One region of the Tepidimicrobium xylanilyticum genome, then DNA from elsewhere that is predicted to be linked to it. Evidence: riboswitches for the same ligand, from Rfam matches in the RefSeq annotation. Region 1 holds a riboswitch; each other region holds the start of a gene.
The links. Region 1 has a riboswitch for cobalamin ahead of BLV68_RS15730 (DUF4430 domain-containing protein). Riboswitches for the same ligand answer to the same signal wherever they lie in the genome.
Positions count from the first base shown of each region.

Region 2: another riboswitch for cobalamin. It lies ahead of BLV68_RS03535 (ABC transporter substrate-binding protein); the one in region 1 lies ahead of BLV68_RS15730 (DUF4430 domain-containing protein).
Region 3: another riboswitch for cobalamin. It lies ahead of BLV68_RS03580 (energy-coupling factor ABC transporter permease); the one in region 1 lies ahead of BLV68_RS15730 (DUF4430 domain-containing protein).

Region 1 is NZ_FNNG01000004.1:152,277-167,158, reverse strand. It holds gene wrbA (NAD(P)H:quinone oxidoreductase) at 1-584, shown strand, start outside; gene BLV68_RS06415 (FMN-binding protein) at 689-1,102, shown strand; gene BLV68_RS06410 (N-acetylmuramoyl-L-alanine amidase family protein) at 1,296-2,027, shown strand; gene BLV68_RS16270 (CC/Se motif family (seleno)protein) at 2,253-2,420, shown strand; gene BLV68_RS06405 (YibE/F family protein) at 2,479-3,597, shown strand; cobalamin riboswitch at 3,706-3,890, shown strand; gene BLV68_RS15730 (DUF4430 domain-containing protein) at 4,035-5,081, shown strand; gene BLV68_RS06390 (ABC transporter ATP-binding protein) at 5,102-5,803, shown strand; gene BLV68_RS06385 (COG1361 family protein) at 5,800-7,629, shown strand; gene BLV68_RS06380 (ABC transporter permease) at 7,626-8,945, shown strand; gene BLV68_RS06375 (DUF4430 domain-containing protein) at 9,065-9,988, shown strand; gene BLV68_RS06370 (DUF5018 domain-containing protein) at 10,070-14,392, shown strand; gene BLV68_RS06365 (InlB B-repeat-containing protein) at 14,414-14,882, shown strand, end outside.
Region 2 is NZ_FNNG01000002.1:269,814-275,454, forward strand. It holds gene BLV68_RS03525 (ABC transporter ATP-binding protein) at 1-948, opposite strand, end outside; gene BLV68_RS03530 (FecCD family ABC transporter permease) at 945-1,961, opposite strand; gene BLV68_RS03535 (ABC transporter substrate-binding protein) at 1,994-3,190, opposite strand; cobalamin riboswitch at 3,310-3,486, opposite strand; gene cobJ (precorrin-3B C(17)-methyltransferase) at 3,709-4,431, opposite strand; gene cobI (precorrin-2 C(20)-methyltransferase) at 4,532-5,194, opposite strand; gene BLV68_RS03550 (ABC transporter ATP-binding protein) at 5,297-5,641, opposite strand, start outside.
Region 3 is NZ_FNNG01000002.1:277,330-282,970, reverse strand. It holds gene BLV68_RS03590 (FecCD family ABC transporter permease) at 111-1,085, shown strand; gene pdxS (pyridoxal 5'-phosphate synthase lyase subunit PdxS) at 1,214-2,074, opposite strand; cobalamin riboswitch at 2,361-2,536, shown strand; gene BLV68_RS03580 (energy-coupling factor ABC transporter permease) at 2,776-3,507, shown strand; gene BLV68_RS03575 (energy-coupling factor ABC transporter substrate-binding protein) at 3,491-3,784, shown strand; gene cbiQ (cobalt ECF transporter T component CbiQ) at 3,768-4,451, shown strand; gene BLV68_RS03565 (energy-coupling factor ABC transporter ATP-binding protein) at 4,452-5,273, shown strand; gene BLV68_RS03560 (sirohydrochlorin cobaltochelatase) at 5,248-5,641, shown strand, end outside.

The DNA.
Region 1 (14,882 bases):
ATTATAGTTCCACCGGAACTAACTACCAATTAGCAAAATGGGCAGAGGAAGCTGCAAAGGAAGCAGGTGCGGAGGTAAGGGTGTTAAAGGTACCAGAACTAGCTTCGCAAGCAGCCATTGACTCAAATGCAGCCTGGAAGGCTCATGTTGAAGCCACAAAAGATGTCCCAATAGCCACACCTGATGATTTAGTTTGGGCAGACGCTATTATATTTAGCACTCCAACCCGTTATGGTAATGTGTCATCTCAGATGAAACAGTTCTTAGATACTACAGGAGGAGTGTGGGCGCAAGGTAAGCTGGTAAATAAGGTTGTATCTGCCATGTCTTCTGCAGGAAATCCTCATGGCGGGCAGGAGGCTACCATCCAAAGCCTTTATGTTTCCATGATGCATTGGGGAGCCATAATCGTTCCACCGGGATATACTGATAAATCCGTTTATGTGGCAGGAGGAAATCCTTATGGAACTAGTGTAACAGTCGATGGAGAAGGAAAGATGATAGAGAATGTAGAAGCTGCAGTAAAGCATCAGGCAAAGAGAACAGTGATGGTGGCAGAATGGATTAAAAGGGGAAGTAGGTAAAACAACATATTACAATGGGATAAAGGATTACATCCTTGGCTATAAGGTTTTTCCTTATAGCCAAGACCTTTGAATTGTATTTTTAGAAAGAAGGGGGGAATGAGGTGAAAGGGATTACAAAGATCTTTTTAGTCCTACTATTAATTACATCATTAGCCTTAACCTTAACAGCTTGCGGTTCTTCCGATACATCTAATGGGGATGTGACTTACAAGGATGGAACCTATATTGGGCAAGGCGAAAAAAGGGAATTTGGCTATGAGGAAGCTGAAGTGACCATAGAAGGTGGTCAAATAACCAATATTGTACTTAAAAGGATGACACCAGAAGGGGAAGAAGTGGACTATGATGAGTGGATTGGCGAAGATGGTAGACCCAATTTAAAACAATTTAGGGTGGATATGGCGGAAGAAATGATAGAAAAACAAAGCTATGATGTAGACGCTATAGCCACAGCTACAGAAACTTCCAATGGATGGAAAGATGCAGTTAAAAATGCATTAGAGCAAGCTAAGTAATTTAGTCAAGAGAGCAGGTAATCTGCTCTCTTTTAACAGTCTTTTACTCAGTGATGGCTGAAAGCTTCCCGGCTCAAATCACAATAAGTAAGATAATATTAATGGATTAAAACTCTTTTTTCCTTTTTGTTCTATTAACGGGGAATGAAAAATAATATAAAATAAAAGCAATAGAATTATTTTAGGGGGAAAAATGGCTGGGAAACCAAGAATTCATGTAATAAAGTTAAATAGAAAAATATTACTATTAATAGGTTTTTTACTTATTATCATAATTGGCATAGCCATCTTTAGAAACCAGAGGGTAACTAGGATATTTAGTTATAAGCTAAACCAGACTATTGTATTAGATCCAGGGCATGGAGGAATAGATGGAGGTACCGGAAATCCTAAGGATATCTTAGAAAAGGATATTAATTTGGATATAGGGATAAAATTGAAGAAAGAATTAATAGTGGAAGGGTTTAATGTAGTAATGACTAGGGAAAGAGATGAATCCTTGGAACACTTAAGTAGTATCAATTCATCAAGATATAGAAGGGATTTAGATGCTAGACGAAATATCATAAATTCCAATGAACCCTTAATTTACATAAGCATTCATGTAAATTCCAGCAAAAGCTCATCGGCTAGAGGAGCAAAAATATACCATTTTCCAGGGTCGGAAGATGGGAAGGAGTTGGCAGAAAAAATTGCCCATTCCATAGACCTTTACCTTTATGACCAATATTTAAAGGATGATACAATAAGAGCTGAAGTTTTATCGGAGGATTTTTTCATATTAAGGGAAACTGAATATACGGGAGTATTATTAGAAGTAGGGTTTATTACAAATCTAGAGGAAAACAGATTATTAAAAGATGATGAATACAAAAGGAAAATGGCTTATGCTATAAAAAAAGGGATACTTGAGTATTTGAATTGAGCCAGGCGATAGTAGATAAACTATTACCTGGCTCAGTTGACAATTAGGAGTAACGTGGATCGATATCATACCCCTATATATATAATAATGTAGATAGAAAAAAAGAGGAGGATAGGGATGAAGATTACTATTGACCCAAAGGCCAGAGAATTTATAGAAAGGAACTGTAAGGATAAGGCAATTACCATTAAGCTAATTGTGGCTGCTAAAGGTTGATTAACATGTATAGAACCATCTGTTGAGATGGTAATACCTAAAGATGAATCTCTCTACCATAGATATGATATAGATGGGATTAGAGTATATTGTTCACCAGAGGTTAGGAAGAAAAATGACGAAATAAGGCTTAAATTGATGAGGTTTTTTTGGATTAAATACCTATATGTAGATTGAAAGAAAATGGGGCCTAGTATATTATAATATTCATAGTAATAAATATTGGAGGTTTAATATGAATGATAAAATTTGGGTTATTCTCCTGTTAGTGCTATTGATCCCATTAAAAGTTTACAGCGATTATATGGAACCAACGGAAATACATATGGAAAGAGCTATTGTTTTAGAAGTAGAGGAAGGGGAGAATATTGAAGAAATAGAAGGTTTACTAGGCCAAGTCCAATATGTAAAGCTTCAAATACTTAGTGGGAAGTTCAAAGGCCAAATATTTGAGGTGGAAAACAACCTATCCAACAATATGGCCTATGATATTGTGGTAAAAGAAGGGGATAGGGTAATAGTAGGCATTGAAGAATATGAAGAGGATTTTGTAGAAGTTTACATAACGGATTATGCTCGACAAAGCTATGTTTTCTATCTTTTAGCCTTGTTCATACTGTTAATCCTGGCCATTGGGAGAGGAAAAGGGTTGAAAGCTATATTGACTTTGGGCATTACCATATTTATAATTGTAAAGATATTGTTGCCCTTGATGTTGAAAGGAATAAATCCAATTCCTATTTCCGTTTTAGCTGCCATAGTCATTACCATAATTACCATTTTATTTATTGCAGGAATTAATACTAAGAGCATTTCTGCCATAATAGGTACTTGTAGTGGTGTGATTATTGCTGGAATTATAGCCTACTTTGTTGGCAGCCAGGTTAGGTTAACGGGCCTTAGCAGTGAAGAAGCTACCATGCTCATGTTCATCCCCCAAAGGGTGGATTTCGATTTTCGAGGCCTATTGTTTTCAGGAATCATATTAGGAGCTCTAGGTGCCATAATGGATGTAGGGATGTCTATAGCCTCATCTATAGAGGAAATACACAATGCCAATAAAAGCTTTACAAGGAAGGAATTATTTAATTCAGGCATGAATGTAGGAAGGGATATAATGGGGACTATGACCAATACATTGATATTAGCCTATACTGGCAGCTCCATACCTTTATTGCTCCTATTCATGGCCTATGAAACCTCTATGATTAAAGTCATAAATTTGGACATTATTGCAACGGAAATAGTAAGGTCCCTATCGGGCAGCATTGGATTGGTTCTAACCATTCCATTAACTGCTTTGGTTTCCACCTTCTTAATAAAAAGGGAAAATTCCAAGAAAGAAGGTTTCTAAAAAATTTACATGACTCCAATAGCCAATTGACAAATATGTTAAGCTAATACAATAAAAATATTGTTGACAGAATATATAATGAAATATAGACTATAATTAGATGGTAAAAATTGAATATAAGGTTTAGGTTCTTTTTAAGTAAAGATTAAAAGGGAATCAGGTGAAAATCCTGAACGGACCGGCCACTGTAATTGGTGAGTGACCCTTCAAACTGCCACTGAGACTTATCTTGGGAAGGCGAAGGTAAACTATGAACCATAAGTCAGGAGACCTGCCTAAACTGCAATGTAACATATACCTTCCTGGGTTTAAGGTAATGTGTATTTTTGTGTTGTTTTTATATGAACGGGCCTATAAATGCCTTAACCTATGGTGGTTAAGGCATTTTTTAATACAGCAACAATGCCGAGTATGGATTAGGAACGGAGGGGAGTTAAATGAAGAAGAGAAACGTTTTCCTGTTACTATTGTTATCTATAATAATTATTTTGGGGAACATACAGATTTTTAGGGGAATAAAAGATTATTTTTCTGAAGATGTGGTCTTTGGACAAACTAATAAGCTAGAGATTGAATATTGGATGGATACCAGTGCAGAGGAAATTAGTGAAAGCCAGAGTTCTGAGTCCATGTTAGCCAAGTTAAGAAATGAAAAAGTAGAATTCCATGATTCATCCAAAATCCATGAGGAAGAAAGGGAAAATATCAATTCGAATGCCACAGATTCCAAAGAAAGGAGATCACCTTGGGAAAAGTTATTGGAATCTAAGGAAAAGAGAAAAAAGAATGAAGCATCTATCCAAGACCTAGTCCTTGAAAAGGCCAAGGAAGATAAAATAAAGGAAGATAAAATAAATGAAGAAAAAAATAAAAAAGAAGAAGAAACAATAAATAAGTTTCAGGAGGAAATAAGGAAGCTTAGTCAAAATACAAAGAAGGGTCCTGAAGAAAATAATAAGGACCAAGAAGAGAACAAAAATGTAGAAGAAAAAGCAACAGAAGAACAGAAAAAAGCCACAAAAAAAGCTAAAAAAGAGAAGGAGAAAAAAGAAAGAGAACAAAAAGAAAAGCGTAAAAAGGAAAATATAGTAACCATGCAAATTCGCTGTGATACAGCTGTAGCTAAAGGTATGGCTGATAATCCAGAGTGGCAGGGTATAGTACCTAAAAGTGGGATAATATTAGCTAATACAGAATTTAGAATTAAAGAAGGGGATACGGTATTAGATGTATTACTCATGGCTAAAGAACAGTATAAGTTTCACGTAAGTTATAGAGGCGAAGGGGGATCCGCCTATGTAGAAGGAATTAATAATTTATATGAGTTTGATGGTGGTCGTTGGAGTGGCTGGATGTACTGTGTAAATGGCTGGTATCCAAACTATGGAGCAGGAGCATATGTGCTTAAAGGTGGAGATGTAATCGAATGGAACTATACCTGTAATCTAGGCAAAGATTTAGGACAAGAATGGATAGGTGATTAATAGTAAAGGATGGGATTTGATTGGAAGGATACATAAAATTAAAAAAAGTCCGGAAAGAGTTTATCTTAGGAAAAAACATAATTAAGGCTGTAAATGGAATAGATCTGTCCATAAAAAAGGGAGAAATGCTTAGGATAGCTGGACGTTCTGGCTCGGGCAAGTCAACACTTTTAAATTTAATGGCTGGATTGGAAAAGGTTACATCTGGTGAAATAATAATTGCTGGTGGTCATATTGAAAAAATGAATGAAAGAGAACGAATCAGATTCAGGAGGGAAAATATAGGCTTTATATTTCAATCTTACAATTTATTACCTCAATATACAGCATTAGAAAATGTAGCCCTTCCCTTGATATTAAGGGGGGTAGCTCCTAAAGAAAGGGAAAAAATGGCCAAAGAAATTATGGAACAAGTAGGGATATACTCCCATGCAAATCATAAACCAAATGAAATGTCTGGAGGGCAGCAGCAACGTGTAGGTATAGCTAGAGCCTTGGTTACAAACCCACCAATAGTTTTTGCAGATGAACCTACAGGAAATTTAGATACAAAGACAAGTGAACAAGTAATGGAATTATTAGAAAAACTTTTCAAGGAAAAGGGGACAACCTTTGTATTAGTATCTCATGATGAGGACACAAGGGATTATATAGAAAAGACCATATATTTGGAGGATGGAAAAATCATAAATTCAAAACTGAATAAGGAGGAAAATCATTGAATCTAAAAAGAAAAGGTTTTATAGGCATATTAGTGCTTATATTATTAATTTCATTTATATTTGCATATAAGCCATCTGCTAATTATGCAGCAGATGATACTACCACTACTCCTAAGCAAAACAAACCGGGACAGGATAAAATCGAAGTAAGCGATAAAAAAGCCATTGTAATAGCAGATACAGGTACTAAGGCAGTAGTTGGTAAACCAGGAGATAAGGTGCGAATAGAATTGCCCTTAGCAGTTAATAGGGAATATGTACCCAGCTTAAATTACGTACTTAGAAATATTACCATAGAGCCAATCATTCCTACTGAAAGATCTGAAATAGAAAATTGGCCTTTTGAAATTGATAATGCCAGCTATATTAAAAGAATAAAAGATATGACTTACAACAGCCGAGCAGACGTATTTTATGATTTTACTATATCTCAAAGGGCCCAAAAAGGGGTTTATCCAGTTCCATTTTTGATAAATGCTACAATTTGGAGAAAAGATGATATAAATGGGACTCAAATAAAGGAAGATGTAGAATTTGAATTGTTTGCCTATGTAAATGTAACAGAAAATGGTAGCGAATCTAAGGTTACAAATGAAATGGGGGCACTAAGTGTTGCTACAGTAGAAAAGGATGGTTCTTTGATTCCGGCACCTCAAGGGAATGCAGGAGAAAGGATAAAGTTCAAAATACCAATAATAAACAATGGAGGTACATTAACTGATATAAATATTCATCCCGTAATATCCACTTCATTAGACGAATGGCCTTTCATAGTAGAAGTAGTCAATTATGGAAGAAAGATACCTCGAATGAATCCCAGGGATGTAATTACGCTAGAATATGAATTTACGATATCCCCAGAGGTTACCTCAGGAGCTAAACCCATAAACTTTAGAGCTACATATATGGAAAATGGGAAGATGGAAGAAAGTTTGTTTTCTGCCTATATAAATGTAATTAAGGGTAAAGAAGAACCTAAAGAACCAGTAGAGCTTCCAGATTCTGTACCAAAACTTATGGTTGTATCCTATACCACAAATCCAGAAACCATATATGCTGGCAAACCCTTCGAACTAACGCTGAAGCTGCAAAATACTTCAAAGAATAAGAGTATAAAAAATGCAAGTATTGCTTTAACATTGGCTGAAGAAGAATTAATGCCAGATATAGGCAAAAGTGATAGTGCCTATATTGACTATTTGGGGCCAGAAAAAACCGCAACTAGAACCTTTTATTTAAAAGCACTCCCAACAGCTGTCAACCCAACTTCCATAATAGTAGTTAATATGGAGTATGAAACTCCTAAAGTAACTAAAGGAACCTATTCTCAAGCAATAGTATTGGAAATAAAACAAGAAGTAAAGGTATCCTTAGGTGAGCCTGCAATCTATGGGGCAGAACACGCTAAGGGAGAACCAATTGCAGTAACCATACCCATAATGAATAAAGGCAAGGGAAAAATATTTAATTTACAGGTGGATGTAGAAGGGGAAGGTCTAGCAATGGTAGAGGAATACTATGGGGGAGATTTGCTGCCAGCAGCTAAAACTGATGTAGACTTTCAAATAATAGGGACCAGCCCGGGCGAAATACAAGGAAGTTTTATTATAAAATATGAAGATATAGATGGAGCAGAATACATGGAAGAGTTACCCTTTCAATTGGTAATAAAAGAGGAGGATTATTTAGGCAGTCAAATTGTTGAAGAACAAATCCAAACCAAAAGCAAGAAAAATAAAGACCTTATTGTGGGAGGAACTCTAGGGGCATTAGCTTTAATTGGAGGAGCCTATTATATGATAAAAAAGGGTAGGTTTAAACTATGATGAGGACTAGGGACTTTTTCCGCATGGGTTTTATAAATCTGTGGAGAAGAAAGGTAAGGACAATTTTAACGGCTTTAGCCATGACGGTAGGAGTAGCATCTATAGTGGTACTTGTTTCAATAGGTTTAGGTTATGATCAGACCTATAGGGAAACCATAGAAGAAATGGGAAGTTTAACTAAAATAGATGTAATGCCACCAAGGGACAAAAAGGGAAAAGTGCCATTATTAAACGAGAAAGCAGTAATGTCTTTTAAAAAATTAGATGGAGTAGAGGCGGTAACACCAGTTTTGCAGGTATTTCCATATTTAAAAAATGGGAAATACATAACCCTTATTAAACTTTACGGTATAGATATGAAAACTGCTCCTAGTTTTCAATTGATTCCATTAGAAGGGGAACTGCCTTTAAAAGGTACTAGAATAAGACCTGAAATAATGCTAACCGACGATGTCCAAGACTCCTTTGTGGACCCGGAAACCTGGGAAAAGATAGAAATTGCCTCCATTAAAAAGCCCCTAGATCCAATGAAATCTAATATTAGGATGTCCTTTAATTATGAATCCTTAATGGGTGAGTACCAAGCAGGGGAAGATGGCAGGGCACTTCCTATGGGGAAAAATTACAGAGTTCAAGTTACAGGAATATGCAGCAATCAGAACCGCAATTATGATACTTCTGGATTCATGGAATATGAGATTTTGGAGGAAATAATGAAAGATAATGAAGAATATATGCCTTCAGTACCAAAAGAAGATGAGGAAGACAATGAATTATCAAAACTTCAAACCTATCAGATGGTATGGGTAAAAGCTGAGGACACAGACTCTGCACAAGATGTAATAGCTGCAATTAAAGCAGCAGGATTTGAAACCTACTCCTTAAACGATATGTTAGAGTCAGTTAGAAGACAATCCAAGCAAATTCAGGGAGTGCTTGCAGCCATAGGAGGAGTATCCCTTTTGGTAGCAGGAATAGGTACTGCCAATACTATGATGATGTCAATTAATGAAAGAACGAAGGAAATAGGCATATTGAAAGTTTTGGGCAGTGAATTAACGGATATAGTAAAGATGTTTTTAGTAGAAGCAGTGATAATTGGAATAATAGGGGGAATTATAGGCCTGGCACTAAGTTTTGGTCTGCAAAGGCTGTTGCCTGTACTTTTAAAAGAAATGGAAGTAAGGTCTATAATTCCACCATGGTTAGCCGTAGGTGGAGTCCTTTTTGCAGGTTTAGTAGCTGTAATATCTGCATTAGGTCCTGCAATTAACGCCATGAGAGTAAGTCCACAGACAGCCATAAGGACAGAATAGCAGGGGCTGAAGTGCAGTTTATCATAAATACTGTGCTTGGGGGTGAAAAAATGAAATAGGATATATCTTATGGGAATAGGGTCCTTAAAAGAAAAATTTATTAAAGGGGGAATTAGAATATGTTTAAAAGCAAGAAAAGAATATTTAGCTTGTTGTTAGCATTGGTATTAGTATTGGGATTGAGTGTGTCTGCATTTGCAGAGATGGAAATACTGCCGGATGACGGAGTTTTGGAGGTAAAAGCAATAGATGGTTCAAATGAATATTCAGTGGAAATGAAATTTGTAGAGGTAAATGGTGTGACCAGATATACTGGGTATATTGAGTTTCCTAGTAATAGTGTAGATTTAAGTGATGTACAAATAGAAGCTGAGTTTGACGATTTAGAATATAGTCTAGAAGTAAATGGAGTCCCATATACTTCAAACATGAGTGTAAACTTTAGTGATGGATATGTGGATTTTGTTCTGAAATCAGGTAGTACAATTTTTAGAACCTATCAAATAAATGCAGGTATTAAGGGGACAAACACACCGATAATAGTTGCCATTGACTTAAAAAATGCAAATGATTGGATAGATGGAAGGTATAAAAGCAAAAATAAAGAAGGTTATGTAGTTCCACTAGCAGAAGACTATCCTTTAGCAAAAGATAGGGTACAGAATGCAGTAGATGGTTTGGAAAATGGACAGTTGAGTGTAATAGTATTGGCAGATATAGGGGAGTCAGCAATGGATGTATTTAAAAGAGCAATAGGTGCTAGATATCTGAACCTTAATGCAATAGGTGCAGACAGTGGATATGTAAGTGAAATTGGAAGAAATGGTCATGAAACTCTACCAGCTTTACTATTCCAGGAGACACACCCAGAGGATTTTCCACCTGAAGAGTGGTGGAATGACAGAACAGGCTGGATTTATAAGATGAACGATGAGGTCCCCAATATGGGAGCAAGCCAATATATAATAACAGCAAGTGATGAAACTATGATATGGGGGTATACCTTTGACTGGGGTATAGACCTAGGTGGACCTGAATGGTAGTAAAAAATTAAAGATAATATATGGGGCAATATTGTCCCATATATTATCCAGATAAAATATAGGAAGATAAGGGAGATTCATATGAAAAAAAGCCTAAAACTAAGAAGAATATTAAGCTTTCTTTTAGCAATTACGATTTTACTTTCAACTGGAAGTTTTGCTTTTGCTCATGATAGGAAATTTGAGTGGAAGGCTTATGTTTTTCAGAGGATATTCTCTAAGGAACATTTTTATCCAGGCACGATTATGCCCAAGAATATTTTAAATGATACTTTAGTGGGAAAATATATCAAATATACTACCTTTGTTCCTCTAAATGTTAAAGAGGCTACTATTACAAAAGCAGAAACAAGGGCCTGGAATATAATGGAGGACAGATTTAGTAACCCCCCATTGGGAGAACTTGTACCAGATGGAAAAAAACATAACTATGAATTACCAGTAAAGCATCTATATAAATTTACCTATGATAATGATACTAGGGAAGACTTCATGCCTGCATGGTTTATGGAAAATTACGATAGAAGTCAAAGGGTAGACCCTAAAGAAGTAGATGATTTAAAAGATGACTTTATAAAAGCATTAAATAGACTTCAAGGATTAGCAGATGCAATAGAAAATCAAGGAGTGCCTAAAAAGGCAGGAGACTATCATCCTACTTTGAGGGCCTATGCCTTAAATGCAATTAGAGAATGGAAGCAGATGCTTTTAGATAATTGGAGATTACCAGAATCAGGGTTTGATATATATCTATCCAGGGCCAAAATAGAAGCATCTATCCCGCTGCTCTATGATATTGTAGATTACGTAGAATCCCATAGGATAAATGAGGCAGAGATATTGGATTTTAGAATAGGTGAATATGCAGGGATTATTGATAGGGAAAATTCTTTAGTTAACATATACATTCCAAAGGATATGGAATTAGATGAATCACAGATTAAGATAGCAACCCCTGACTGGGTGGTAGCAAGGCATAAATCAGGGAATTTAAAAACAGATGGAGAAGCAATCTATTCAGTAAAGCCCATTGATGCCATACATGAAAAATACCTCGATTATTATGGTATAAAAGATTATAGCCACTTGGAAAGAGAATGGATAGTAAAGATACTGCCCGAGGAACCTGACCCACTAGTAAATTCGCTAATCTATACGAGTAAATATGGGGAAAGAATATATGGAAAGATAAATGGAGATACCATAGATTTAGAAATACCCTTTGAAGTTGATCTAAAAAATTTATCTTTAGATTTATTCCATACAGGCACATCTGCTTATTATATAGATGAAAAAGGCAGTCAAATCCCAATAACAGTTGACCAAACTATAAATGCAGAGGAAATAAAAAAAATAAAAGTAGTAAATAAGGAGCTAGAAAAAATTTACAATCTCAATATCAGTTTTAGAAAGTCTAGTCACAATGAAATTATTTATTTTAGTATAGGTGATTATGTAGCTGACATAGACCATGAAAAGGGAAAGATTCTTATAGAAGTACCTTATGGTTCAGATATTTCCGCACTAAGGCCCTATATCAAGGTTGATTATAGAGCTAAAATAATACCAGATTCAGGAGAGGAACAGGACCTTACAAAACCTGTGACATATAAAGTAATATCTGAGTCAGGAGCTACTAAGGAATATGAGGTAGCGGTAATTATTGGGGAAGCTTCTTCGGAAAATGAAATCCTGTCCTTTAGGGTGGGGACTATAGAAGGCAAAATAGAAGGAAATGATATTGTTGTAGAGGTTCCTTCATCTATTGATTTAAAAAAGGTAAAACCCTTTATTGAAGTTTCTCCAAATGCAAAAGTAGAACCTGCCAGCTTTGAAGAAGTGGACTTTTCCAAAGGGCCCGTCGATTATACAGTAACCGCTGAAAACGGAGACCAGAAAACCTATAAAGTTTATGTAAGATATAGTGACAAAGCAAAAGTAGGCCCCAGTGAAGAATATATGAATATGCTCAAGAAGCTGAGGGACAACATATATGCTAAATATAAAAAAGAAGCTACTTCGGAAGACTGGGAATGGATGAATATAGGCTTTTATGAGGGAAAAAATAACGGATTCCCTGATGGAATAAGAAAAACATATGAAGATTTGCCTGAAAGATTTGATATGTATAAGGAAATAGGAGAACTATCCAGCTCTAAGATTACGGATTTTGCTAGATTTGCTATGACTTTAACTGCTTTGGGAATAGATGCTTCCAATCTGGAACCATTTAAAATTAATGATAAGCCCTTTAGGACAGACTTAAACAGACCTTTTGGAAAAGAGGTTAACAATATAATGGAGATGCTGTATAACGAAAATCTTGGTGGCATAAATGGGGCGGCTTTTTCCCTTATAGCACTGGACATGGGGAATTATTCTATACCTGCTGATTCGGTTTTAAAAAGGGAAGATTATATTGAATTTCTATTAGATCATGAATACGGTTCTGATAGATTTGGGATTGACATGGTGGCCATGTTGATGCAGGCCTTATATCCATATCAAAATCATCCCATTTATGGGGAAAGAGTAATGGAGAAATTAGAAGAAGGGGTAGAATTGTTTACAGGTTCTAAATCAGCCAAAGGGGTAGAGCCTTTAAGTGATGATTTTTTAGGGATTTCATGGGGTGATGCAAATAGTGAATCCACATCTCAAGTTATAATTGCCCTCTGTTCCATGGGAATAGATCCTTTTTCCGACTATAGATTTTCCAGAGGACCAGAAGATAATATGATAGTCAATTGGATAAAGAAATTTGTAACCCCTGCTATAGACGGATTTGGACATACCAATAATACTTACAATTTCATGGCAACCTACCAAGGCATGTATGCATTGCAGTGGTATATTAATTTCGTAGAAAATGGAGGAAAACCCTACTCCTTATACTATGACGGAGTGCCCTTTGATTTTAGCAAGGAATTTAGCAAAGATACAGAAATTATAAGATTTGAGCTGTTGGGTAAAAACGGCATCATAGACCATGAACTAGGCATTATTACAGTGGAGCTGCCAGGAGAAATATCAGATGAAGAATTAAAAAATATAATACCTATAATAGAAATCCCCAGAGGTGCAACCATATCCCCAAGTGCGGAGGAGAAACAGGATTTTTCAAAAGATGTAGAATATGTGGTAACAGCAGAAGATGGTATAACCACAAAAAAATATTGGGTCAAAATAGAAAGGAAAGAAGGGGTAAAGAGCGGGAAAAAAGACATATTGGCTGGCAAGGTGATAGGTTTTTCAGATGCCAAAGTCTATATAGATAATCAAAAGGGAATTGTTAATATAGAGCTTCCAATTGACACTGATGAATATGAATTAAAAAATCTTATAGTATCCTTTAATCACCAAGGGGTAAGTATATCTCCTGATGAAACTGAACCGCAAGATTTTACTAAAGGAGCAGTTATATATACAGTAACGGCAGAAGATGGGACTCAAAGAGAATATAGGGTAATGGTTATTATAAAACAAGAAGCAAGTTATAGATTTACAAAATTTGTACTAAGAGGTGTAGAAGGCCATATAGATGTAAGAAAGCAATCTATTGATTTTAAATTTCCCTTTGGAACCTATTTAGAGGAAGTTTTCATAAATGAAGCGGAGTTTGAACCAAAGGACAGCACTACTTCTATAAGTCCTGGATTAAAAGAGCCAGCTGACTTTAGCCAAAGAAAAAAGGTGCAGATCATTCCATATCCATTGCCACCAGATGGTCCCATAGAATACGACTTAAATATAGAATATGTATCTCCAGCGGGGAATAGCAGGATTGAAAAATTTTCAGTAGCTGGTGTTGAAGCTGATATAATAGGCAATACCATTAAACTAACACTTCCAAAGGGGCTGGATAAATTTGATGTTGAAGATTTAGTTCCAGACATTGAATGGACTGGAAAGACTATAGATCCAGAACCAAATAAAGAAAGCAATTCTTTAAAAGATTATTATAAGGACTATATATTAACAGATGATGATGGAAATGTAAATCTGTATACAGTAAAAATAATTAGTTCAGGTCAAGAAGAACCCAAAAATGAAGATGATAGCAATAAAGATGGCAAAGACGAGATGAAAATAGAATCCTTTAAAATAAAAGGTATAGAAGGGGAAATAGATGATAATAATGGAAGGATATATATAGAGCTTCCCTATGAACTGGATTTACGAAATGTATCTCCTATTATTGAAACATCTAAGGGAAGTAATGTATATCCAAGTTCAGGACAAGTATTGGATTTAAGATACGATAACAAATTTATTCTATCCGATGGAAAGAAAACCAAGGTCTACACTTTGATTATAAGGGTTTTAGAGCCAAAACCTGCCACAAAACTCTGGAGATATTTGGAAGAATTCATTGAAACAGAGGATTATCAGGTGGTATATTAGGTAAAGAAAAGGGGGAGGTATATGAAAAGACTAATTAAAGTGATATTAGTACTTACCTTGGTGCTTGTAAGTATGATGAACATTAATTGTGTTGGGCCTTCATATGCTGAGTCAATAGATGCAGATAAGTATATAGTTGATATTAAGATAGTGGATATATCTGGAGAAAGAGCAGCCAAATTTTTTAATGGCTATGAGCTTATAGATAATAAAATAATTTTAAAGATTACTGAAAATGCTTATTTTGATGCTTTTCGTATTCCTAATAGGGGATATCATTTAAAATATTCCAAACTAATAATAGAAACAGCCAATATTGAAAGGATAAAGGTTAATAATCCAGCAGTGCGTGTAGCTGGAGGAGTAGAATATAGAGGAGTAGAGAATCTTGATAAGACAGCGGCTGAGTGGGAAGCAGGGATTCCTTTTGTAGATATGGGATTCATGCATCCAACAGCGGGGGGGCAGGTTGTATTCGATAAAGATGCCC
Region 2 (5,641 bases), on a different contig from region 1:
AATATCAATAAAACCTTCTTCTTCTATAGTCTCGTAAGCGAGGATCTTTGAAATATTATAATCTATGTCATTTTTGAATAATATGCCGCTATAAAAGCCAATTCCCTTTTTATTCAAAGCCCTATATATTTTAGTAGCCTTTCCACCTCCACCAATTACAAAAACTTTTGGAGAGTTTTCATTCCTTGACAGTTCAATGTTTCCTATAGTCGTATTATAAGAATAACCATTTAGTCCGTAAACTCTTTTTATGGATTCATCGGTTATTACATCTTCTGGTGTTCCATATCTATATATTTCGCCATCTTTAATAAGCATTACCTTATCGGCTATTTTGGGCACTAGGTCAATTTCATGTAAGGACATGATTATGGTTTTACTCTTTTCCAGAGAAAGTCTAGCTAGTACATTCAATAGATCCACTTTGAATCTAATATCCAAATAGGAAGTAGGTTCGTCTAATACCATAATATCTGCTTCTTGACAAATAGCCCTCGCAATCATAATCCTTTGTTTTTCTCCATCGCTTAGTGCTTTAAATTCCTTATATCTTAAACACTGGCCATCAACAATGTCTATGGCTTCATCGATAACCTGCCAATCCCTTTTAGTCAATTTGCCAAAATAATTGGTGTAAGGATACCTGCCTGTTGCCACTACTTCTTCAGCTATCATCATATTGGGCGCAATCTTTTCCGTTAACACTATGGACATTTCCTTAGCCCTATCCTTTAGAGATGAACCCTCTAAATCCCTTCCCAATACGGTAATTGAACCATGAAGTCGCTTTATATGGTCTATTATTGTTTTTAATATTGTAGATTTCCCACAACCATTGGGTCCTAATAAGCATAGTATTTCTCCTCGCTTTAAATCCATATTTATATCCTTAACTACAGTTCTTTGCCCATATCCTACGTTTAAATCCCTAGTTGAAAAAAATATCATATGGCCTTCCTCCTATTTATCATCATGTAAATGACTATAGGTGCTCCTATAAAAGAGGTTACAGTACTGATATTTAACTCTATAGGAGAAAATATCCTTCTAGCAAAATAATCTGACAATAGACAAAAGCTAGAGCCTAGCAAAAATATCCCCGGAATAAGAGCCTTAGGCCGTGAAGTATTCATCATCAATCTGGTTAAATGGGGAACAGCAATGCCTACGAAAGAAATGGGACCTGCAAAAGCTGTAACACATGCAGAAAGAATACTGGATAAAGTTATTAAGATTATTCTAAATACCTTAATATTTATCCCCATACTCTTAGCATAGCTTTCCCCTAATAAGTATCCTTCTAAGGGTTTTGATAATAAAAAAGTCAATATAACTGTGGGAATTATGATGATAAGGGAGAATTTTATCATACTCCAGGTTGCTCCAGAAAAACTTCCCATAGACCATAGCGTAAGGTTTGCAATCTTTTCTTGTTCTGCAAAAGTAATCATGAGGTTTGTCCCAGCCGATGCTATATATCCAAGCATTATTCCAACTACAACTAATGTGGAAACATCTTCTATCTTTCTTGCAAATACTAATACTAAAACCATAGATAATATACTGCCTACAAAAGAAGCTATAAAAATTCCAAATATCCCTGCATCAAATATTTTTAATCTAAAATTTGTAAGAATAAAAATTCCAACGAAAAACCTCGCTCCTGATGATACACCAAGGACGTAAGGGCCTACTATAGGGTTTCTAAAGAAGGTTTGTAGTAAAAATCCGGATATACCCAATGCGCCTCCAAATAATAGACCACAAACTATCCTTGGAATTCTAATTTTATATAGGATATTATACTCTAAAGTAGATAAATTCCTATTTTTTAACAAGATATCTTTTAAATCCTTTAATGTAAAATGGATGGAACCAGATATCATATTTATTATAATGGAAAATATTAGAAACATTGTTAGAGTAACTAGTATCAATATAGCTCTTTTGTTTTTGTCCATAGTATCTCCTCAATCTGTTCTTTTTATATTTCCTATTCCATTAAGAAAAAGTATTCTGTTTCGGTAATTTGTCCATGGGGAGTGGTAAATATGGTATAAAGATCTTCAATCATATCTGCTACTCGGTCAGCATGTTGGAAATAATGAGGCTTATATCCCCATACCCGTCCTTCTCTCACCGCTTTAATATCCGCAAAGTATTCAGCACTAGATTTTAAATCATCTATACATTGAATGCCACGACCAAGCCTATTGTTATAGAATAATATATCTGCATCTTCAATGCTCTTATACAGTTCTTCAGCATTCATCTTGCTATTCCCATCTTGGTCTGGGTTTAAATCACTTAAAATATATTCTCCACCAGCCAATTCAAGCATCTTCACCTCATAATCTCCTTTATTTCTTACATAGTATATGTCATTAGCTAGGAAAAAGGATGCGAATTTTTCCCTTTGTCCTTCTAAATTTGCTATCTTTTGTTCTATTTCTTCAATCTTTTTAAGCTGGACATCAAAAAATTCTGCTGCTTCTTCCTCTTTGTCAAATAAGGCTCCCATTAATTTTATCCATTCCAGTCTGCCTCTAGGGTCTGATTCCCTTTGGCTACCCCGAGATATCCACTTAATTCCCAATTCATCAAACTTTGCTGCAACCTCATCGGTGCCATGGCCTGTCCCAGTTGTAATCAATACTATGTCGGGTTTTATAGATTGTATAAGTTCGTAGTCTGGAGCACTATTTCTTCCTACATATGTAATCCTTCCTTCTTCCATTCCTTCCTTTACCTCTTGAATATGCCAATCGTCCATCTCAGTAGTAACTAGAGTTATCTTATCTAATAAACCTAAGGGTCTTAATTCGGCAGCAGCAGTCGTTGCAAATACACCTACCGATTCTATAGGCAATTGAATAACATTTATATCGGCTTTCAAATCAGGAACTTCCTTGCCTTCAGGAATCAATAAAGTCTTTCTACCATTCCATTCGGTTATTATTTTGTAACCACCTTCGTAATAATCCACCGAAAAGGATTTTGCATATTTTAGTTCCATTTCACCAATATGGACTAATCCAGTATCCTCATCTACATTCCTCTTTATAGCTTCTTCAACATCTTCTTGAGAACTTATAACCTCATCTTTCTCCTGGCTTTTACAGCCTGTTAGCATTAATAGCAATACCAATGTTACTAAAATTACCCTGATAAAAATGTTTCTTCTAACCATATCCACCTCTCCTTTACCTTTTGTAAATATACATTAACTCACCAATATATAAGCCCTACCTTCGAAAGGTAGGGGAATTTTAAGCACAAAAATAAGCCTAGCCTTCCCTCCGAAGGTTGGTTAGCTATAAACATTAGGCAGGTCTCCTGACTTTTGGTCATCCTACTTTCAACGCCTTCCCGAGACAGTCTCAGTGGCATAAGTTGATTTCGTCCCAATTACAGTAGCGGGGGCTGTACTGGATTTTCACCAGTTTCCCTTTTAATCCATAAGGAACCTAATATTTACAATATTGAACTTTCCAATCTTGATTCTATCATAGTCCAAATTTTGATGCAACAATTCTCAACAGACTTCCAGCATAAGGGAATTTGCTTTTTGATTTATATCATTACTATATTTTACATAGGGCTTTTAACTTAAGAAAACATCTTTCCAGTAACAATTGGAATAATAACAATTTAATTTTTGCTCAATCTATAAATTTAATAAATTCACCAATGCCCCTATTATCCAAATTATCCTATATGATACCCTCTTGGAGTTATCATTTTATTACCTTTCACATATGTATTGCTATTTCCTATTATTAATATACTTAACATATCCACTTTTTCATAAGGAATGCTCTGTAAAGTAGTTAATATTATTTCTGTATTAGCACGACCAGAATTTCTAACTATTCCAACAGGAGTATCTTTTTCTTTATATTTTAACATTATTCTCACTGCTTTTTCTAAATGATTTCTCCTGCTATTGCTTCTAGGATTATATATTGTTATTACAAAATCCCCTTCTGAAGCTTTCTCAATCCTTTTTTCAATAGCCTCCCAAGGAGTCAGTAAATCACTAAGGCTAATAGAAGCAAAATCATGCATAATAGGTGAACCCAGTTCGCTGGCTGCAGAAAAAGCTGCTGTAACCCCTGGAACTATCTCTACCTCTATTTCTTCTTTTAATTCCAATATGGGTCCAGCCATACCATAAAGCCCAGCATCTCCAGTTGAAATTATGGCAGTATTATGTCCTTCTTTTGCTTTTCTTATTGCCAATTTACATCTATCTATCTCTCCCTTCATTCCTGTAGAATAAATTTGCTTTCCTTCAATTAAATCCCCTAGATACCCTATGTAAGGGGTATATCCAATAATAATATCACATTTTTTTATAGTTTCTATGGCCTTTAAGGTCATATGCTCTCTGCCTCCTGGCCCTATACCAATTACATACAACTTAGACATATCTTACCTCCTTTGATGCTAGGCTTTCAGTATATTTGAGTATATTGGCCTTTTTAGTAATTACCGAAAATGGATACACATTTGGCTGATCTCAATAAATCTAATCATTGTCTTTCTTCCTTCCTAGGATAAGGGACATATAATCTTTATCATTTATTATTTCTTCTTTGTCAGTAAGTACATGTTCATCTTCTAGGCTTACCCTTTTTACATACGTATAATTAAAGCCCTTTCCATCCAATGACTCTAATATTGCTTCTTTATCCCTTAATGTCTTTAATATACATAATGTATCTGTATCATCCAATAATTCCTCACAAAATTCATCCATCAATAAAAATTTATCCCCTTTAATTACCAAAGGAATTTTCGTTTGAGCAGCTGCTGCAATAAATGATGGTATTCCCGAGATAATATCTATTTGAATTTCCCTTTTCTCTAATTCGTTCATGAGATATATAAAGGTGCTATATATCATAGGATCTCCTATGGTTAAATAGACTCCACATTTGCCTTCTGGAATTAAATCATGGATTGTGTCAGCTACATCAGTATAATCTTGCTTTGTAACCTTCCCCATTGGAAAATTCAGTAATATGACCTTTTTATCTTGCACATATTCCTTAACAGTATCTAAAGCCATATTTTTTCCCTTATTATGCGGAGCAAAGATTATATCAGCTTCTCTAATCCTTTTTACTGCTTTTATGGTCAGTAATTCCTTATCACCTGGACCTGTACCTATAGCATATAATATTTTCATTATTACACCCCTTTAACTTAAACTATGGACCAATCCCCATTAATACTTTATCATCCATATAAGAAGCAATACTTCCACACAACCATTCAATACATACATCTTTTAATTTGCCTTATAGGGTATAAAATAGGGACAACGGTTTATTTCATCTCGATATATGTGACCTTTCACGTTAAACACCTCTTTTAGCAATCTTTCATTTAAAACTAAATTGGGATTATTATACTCCCATATTTGTCCATCCTTTAATACCAATATACTGTCTGAAAACCTAAATGCTTGATTTAAATCATGCAACACCATTAAAACCGTTAAACCCAAAGTTTCATTCAGTTCCTTAACCAATTGTAATATTTCTAGTTGATAGGATATATCCAAAAACGTAGTAGGTTCATCTAATAACAATATTTCTGGTTGCTGAGCTAGGGACATGGCTAACCATGCCCT
Region 3 (5,641 bases), on a different contig from region 1:
CTAGGCTTATTTTTATTAGGTATTTTTATATGCACGTTATTTATTTAAAAAAGTCCTACCTTTAGAAGGTAGGACTTTTATTAGGAATAGGACATAGGAAGAGGTGGGCAATGCAAAAGAAATACGTAATTACAGTATTTATTTTTCTATTTATGTTAAGTTTTTTTATCAGCCTTTGTAATGGGGTAGTAAAAATATCCATAAAAGGAATAGTTAAAGCAATTTTATCTCATGAGGATAGTATCAATCGACAAGTTATATGGAATGTCAGGCTTCCAAGGACTATAGTGGCAGGCCTTGTAGGCATATGTCTTTCATTATCTGGAGCTATACTTCAAGGAGTTATGAGGAATCCTTTAGCAGGTCCAAATATTATAGGAGTGTCTGCGGGGGGAGGTTTGGCAGTATTAATTTTGCTTATCTTATTTCCTGATTTCTATTATCTAGTGCCTATGGGAGCATTTGTTGGTTCATTGTTGGCTACCCTATTCATATACATATTAGCTTGGAAAGATGGAGTATTACCAACCAGATTAATTTTAGCAGGGGTAGCTGTATCGTCTTTGTTAAATGCTGGTATAAATGCATTAATGACATTTTATCCTGACAGAGTAGCAGGTGTAATATCTTTTATGGTAGGCGGTTTATCATCTACCACTTGGGTTCAGGTAAAGATGATACTTCCTTATACATTAGTAGGAGTTTTATTAGTATTACTATTGCCAACAAAATTAAACATATTAATGTTAGGAGATGAAATAGCTACAGGTCTTGGATTGAATGTTGAAAGAACCAGATTTATATTCATAATACTATCATCGTTATTAGCAGGAGCAGCTATTTCTGCTGTTGGTTTATTGGGTTTTGTTGGACTTATAGTTCCTCATATTGCTAGATTGTTCATAGGTTCGGATTATAGAATATTATTTCCAGGATCTATTTTTTTAGGAGGAACAATAGTTATGTTATGTGATACTGTGGCTAGAGTATTGTTAGCACCAATGGAAATTCCAGTAGGAATAATAATGTCAGCTTTAGGGGCACCTTTCTTTTTATTTCTATTAAGAAGGAAAGAGAGGGTATAAGTGGATTAGTAAGTAAAAATTAATGGTACAATATTAACGGTACAATATAGTGGAGTTTATAGCATTATGTTTTTCCTATGGGTAGGAGAACTTGTTTAAAACAAGTTCTCCTTCATCTATATTTTAATTTATCTTTTTGCAAACAGGTATTCTTTAGGGATATCGTTAATTTCCAATCCTATCATAGCTTCCCCTAGGTTTTTTGAAACTTCAGCTAATATTTTTGGATTATTATAATTTTGGACAGCTTTAACAATGGCTTTTGCTCTTTTTTCTGGATTTTGAGATTTAAAAATACCTGAACCGACGAAAATACCATCACAACCTAATTGCATCATTAAGGCAGCATCTGCTGGAGTAGCGATTCCACCTGCTGCAAAATTTAACACTGGTAATTTACCATTTTCAGCAACATATACCACCAGGTCATAAGGAGCACCTATTTTTTTAGCAAAGCTCATAAGCTCTTCTCTAGGCATATTTTCTAACTGTCTTATTTGTGACATCATTGTTCTCATATGTTTTACTGCTTCAACTATATTTCCAGTACCAGCTTCTCCTTTTGTTCTTATCATTGATGCACCTTCACCTATGCGTCTTAGTGCTTCTCCTAAATTTCTTGCCCCACAAACAAAAGGTGTATTGAAAGCTTTTTTATTTATGTGGTAATTATTGTCTGCTGGTGTTAAGACTTCACTTTCGTCTATGTAATCCACACCTAAAGATTCGAGAATTTGTGCTTCAACAAAATGACCAATTCTGACTTTTGCCATTACTGGAATGGATACAGCTTCTAATATATCTTCTATTAACTTAGGGTCTGACATTCTAGCAACTCCGCCATCTTTTCTAATATCTGAAGGAACTCTTTCTAATGCCATAACAGCAACTGCACCGCTACTTTCAGCAATTTTAGCTTGCTCGACATTCACAACATCCATTATAACACCACCTGCAAGCTTTTCATTTATTGATTTTAGTTTAACCATAAAGCATCCCCCTTTTCATAAATACAGTTTTTGGTGTATCTATATAATATCAAAAGTGTATATATAATGTCAACGTATCAATATAGTGTATGCATACAATATATTGAAGCATAAACATGAAAATAATTTATTGACAATACAACTAAATTATTATATTATTTGTGTTGAAGCGAGAATGGGCAAAAATCTCCATAATAAACTTAAAAAGCATTAAAGAAATTTACCCGAAAAACGACAAAGAAAAATACCTTAATATGGGTGAAGTAATAAAATAAAAAACGAAAACTAAATATTACAAACGCTAGGTTCTATTAGATTAAAAGGGAAACTGGTGAAAATCCAGTACAGCCCCCGCTACTGTAATTGGGACGAAATCAACATATGCCACTGAGATTATCTCGGGAAGGCGTTGATAGTAGGATGACCAAAAGTCAGGAGACCTGCCTAGTCGTTTTTAAGTAACCTTCGGTGGGAAGGGAAAACTTATACTTTTAAATATGGTTATGTTTTATGTTTTGTATTTTATGTTTTTGATTATGATCATATTTAAATTATACTATCAAATAGTCCCTAACCAAGAAGGTTAGGGACTATTTATTTTTAGCCTATCAAAATTATAAGTTTTCTTATTTTTTAACATTACTTTTTTAATAAATTTGGGAGGTAATTTGACCTAAAAACAAAAAAGAGAGGTGAGTTTTATGAAAAACAGTACAAAGTTGTTCCTATCTATTCTACTACTTATGTTTTTAAGTCCAGGTATTGGGCAAGCTATGCATATTATGGAAGGTTTTCTCCCTGTTAAATGGTCAGTTATTTGGATGATTGCATCTTTGCCGTTTATTGTTATAGGTTTTAAAAAGATACACCGAATATTTAAGGGGGATGCAAATCAAAAAGTACTTATAGGATTAGCAGGAGGTTTTGTATTTGTACTATCTGCATTAAAGATACCTTCCGTAACAGGGAGTTGTTCTCATCCAACAGGAGTAGGTTTAGGGGCCATATTGTTTGGACCTACCACAATGACGGTAGTAGGATTGATAGTTTTATTGTTTCAATCATTATTATTGGCTCATGGAGGGCTAACGACTTTAGGTGCTAATACTTTTTCCATGGCAATAGTTGGTCCTATAATATCTTATAGTGTTTTTAAACTATTAAAAAACAAAAATGGGAATACGACTTTTCCCGTATTTCTAGCAGCATTTTTAGGAGACTTAATGACTTATGTGGTAACTGCAATCCAACTATCTTTAGCATTTCCTGATTCCATAACAGGCTTTGTTGGATCTTTAGGAAAGTTTTTATCTGTATTTGCTGTTACTCAAATTCCTCTAGCAATAGTAGAAGGAATAATAACTGCTATAGTCTATAATTTATTAGCTGAATATGGTAAGGAAGGGGAGATTCATATTGAAACTATTGAATAAAACAAATCTTTTACTTATACTATTAGCTATTGTTATGGTTATAACTCCTTTGTTTATAAAAAAAGATGCAGAATTTGAAGGAGCCGATGGTCAAGCAGAAGGAGTTATAACAGAGATAAATCCAGATTATGAACCTTGGTTTGATGCCATATGGGAACCACCAAGCAGTGAAATAGAGAGTTTGTTGTTTTCCTTACAGGTGGCCATTGGTGCGGGAGCTATTGGATATATATTTGGAATGATGAAGGAGAAACGAAAAATTGCTGTTAATAGATAAGTATGCATATACTAATAGATTGGCAAACTTTAACCCTATGACAAAGTTTATCTTTGTCATAGGGACCTTGTTGATTGCCACAATTTTAGACAATTTATATATTAATTTATTTTTATTTATGCTTATGGTCTTTTTAACCATATTTGCTGCTAAAATTCCATGGAATAAATATTGCAAGTTAATGGTCATACCTACTATTTTTTTAATAATTAGCATTGTAACTTTATTATTGAGCTTTTCTGAGGAAAATAGGTTTATTTGGAGTATTAAAATATGGGGCAAATACCTAGGGACCAATTACGAATCTTTAAAGGGATCTATAAAAGTTGGAATAAGGGTTTTAGCTGCAATTAGTTCCACACTTTTTTTAGGACTTACAACTCCATTAAACGACATAATAAGGGTGCTTAAAAAGCTTAAAATCCCAAATACCTTAATAGAACTAGTGCTGCTGATTTATAGGTTTATATTTACTCTTTTAGAAGAATCCAAAGATATAATAATGGCTCAAGAGATGAAGTTTGGCTATATCAATATGAAAAATAGCTATAAATCTATAGCTTTACTCATAAAATGTTTATTTATTAGACTATTAATTCGATATAAGGATATGGTAATTTCTTTAGATACCAAATTATACACTGGAGAATTTAAAATAGGTGATTAGATGATAAAGATAGAATCATTGGAATATCAATATGAGGATGGAACAGAGGCTTTAAAAAATATTAATTTGGATTTAGAAAAAGGAAATACTATTGGGGTTGTTGGAGCCAATGGTTCTGGCAAATCTACTCTTTTTTTAAGTATTATAGGTATATTAAAACCCACTAAAGGACAGATAAAATACAAGGATAAAACTATAAAATACAATAAGAAATTTTTGAGACAGTATAGAAAAAAGGTAAATATGGTTTTTCAAGATCCAGATAAGCAGTTATTTTTCTCCAAGGTATATGATGATGTGGCTTTTCCCTTGAGGAATTTAGGTTTGAGTGAAGAAAAAGTTGTAAAAAAAGTTGAGAAGGCTTTAAAGATGGTAAATGCCTATGATTTAAAAGATAAGCCTACACATTTTTTAAGTTATGGCGAGAAAAAGAGAATTTCTATAGCTGGGATCTTAGCAATGGATTTGGATTTAATATTGTTAGATGAGCCTACAAATGGATTAGATCCTTACATGACTAAAGAGGTAAAAAGGATAATAGAAGAACTTAGTCAAGAAAAGAAAATAGTATTATCTAGCCATGATATGGATTTAATCTATGAAGTTTGTGATTATGTTTATATTTTGGGAAAGGGAGAAATATTGGGTGAAGGATCACCAGAAGATGTATTTCTAAGGGATGATTTATTGAAAAAAGCATGTTTGGAAAGACCTTGGCTAGTGAAAGCCCATCAAGAATTAGGCCTACCATTATGTAAAAATGAAAAACAATTATTTCAATGGAAAGGAAAGGATTATGAAAAAGGGGATTATAGTAGCTAGTTTTGGTACAACTTACGAGGAGACTAGAAAACTATGTATTGAAAGCATAGAAAATAGAGTTAGGGAAAAATATAAGGATTTTTTAGTATTGAGAGCTTTTACATCTCAGATGGTAATTAACAAACTTAAAAAAAGGGATAATTATAATGTGAACAACATAAGAGAAGCCTTAGAAGAGATGAAAAACGATGGAATAGAGGAAATATACATTCAGTCTCTTCATATATTATCAGGTTATGAATATGAAAAAATACTAAGACAGACAGAAGAGTTTATAAAGGATAATAGAGATTGTTCAGTCAAAATAGGTAAACCTCTTCTTTATGATGATGAAGATTATGAAAAGATAGTTAAAATATTAAATTTAC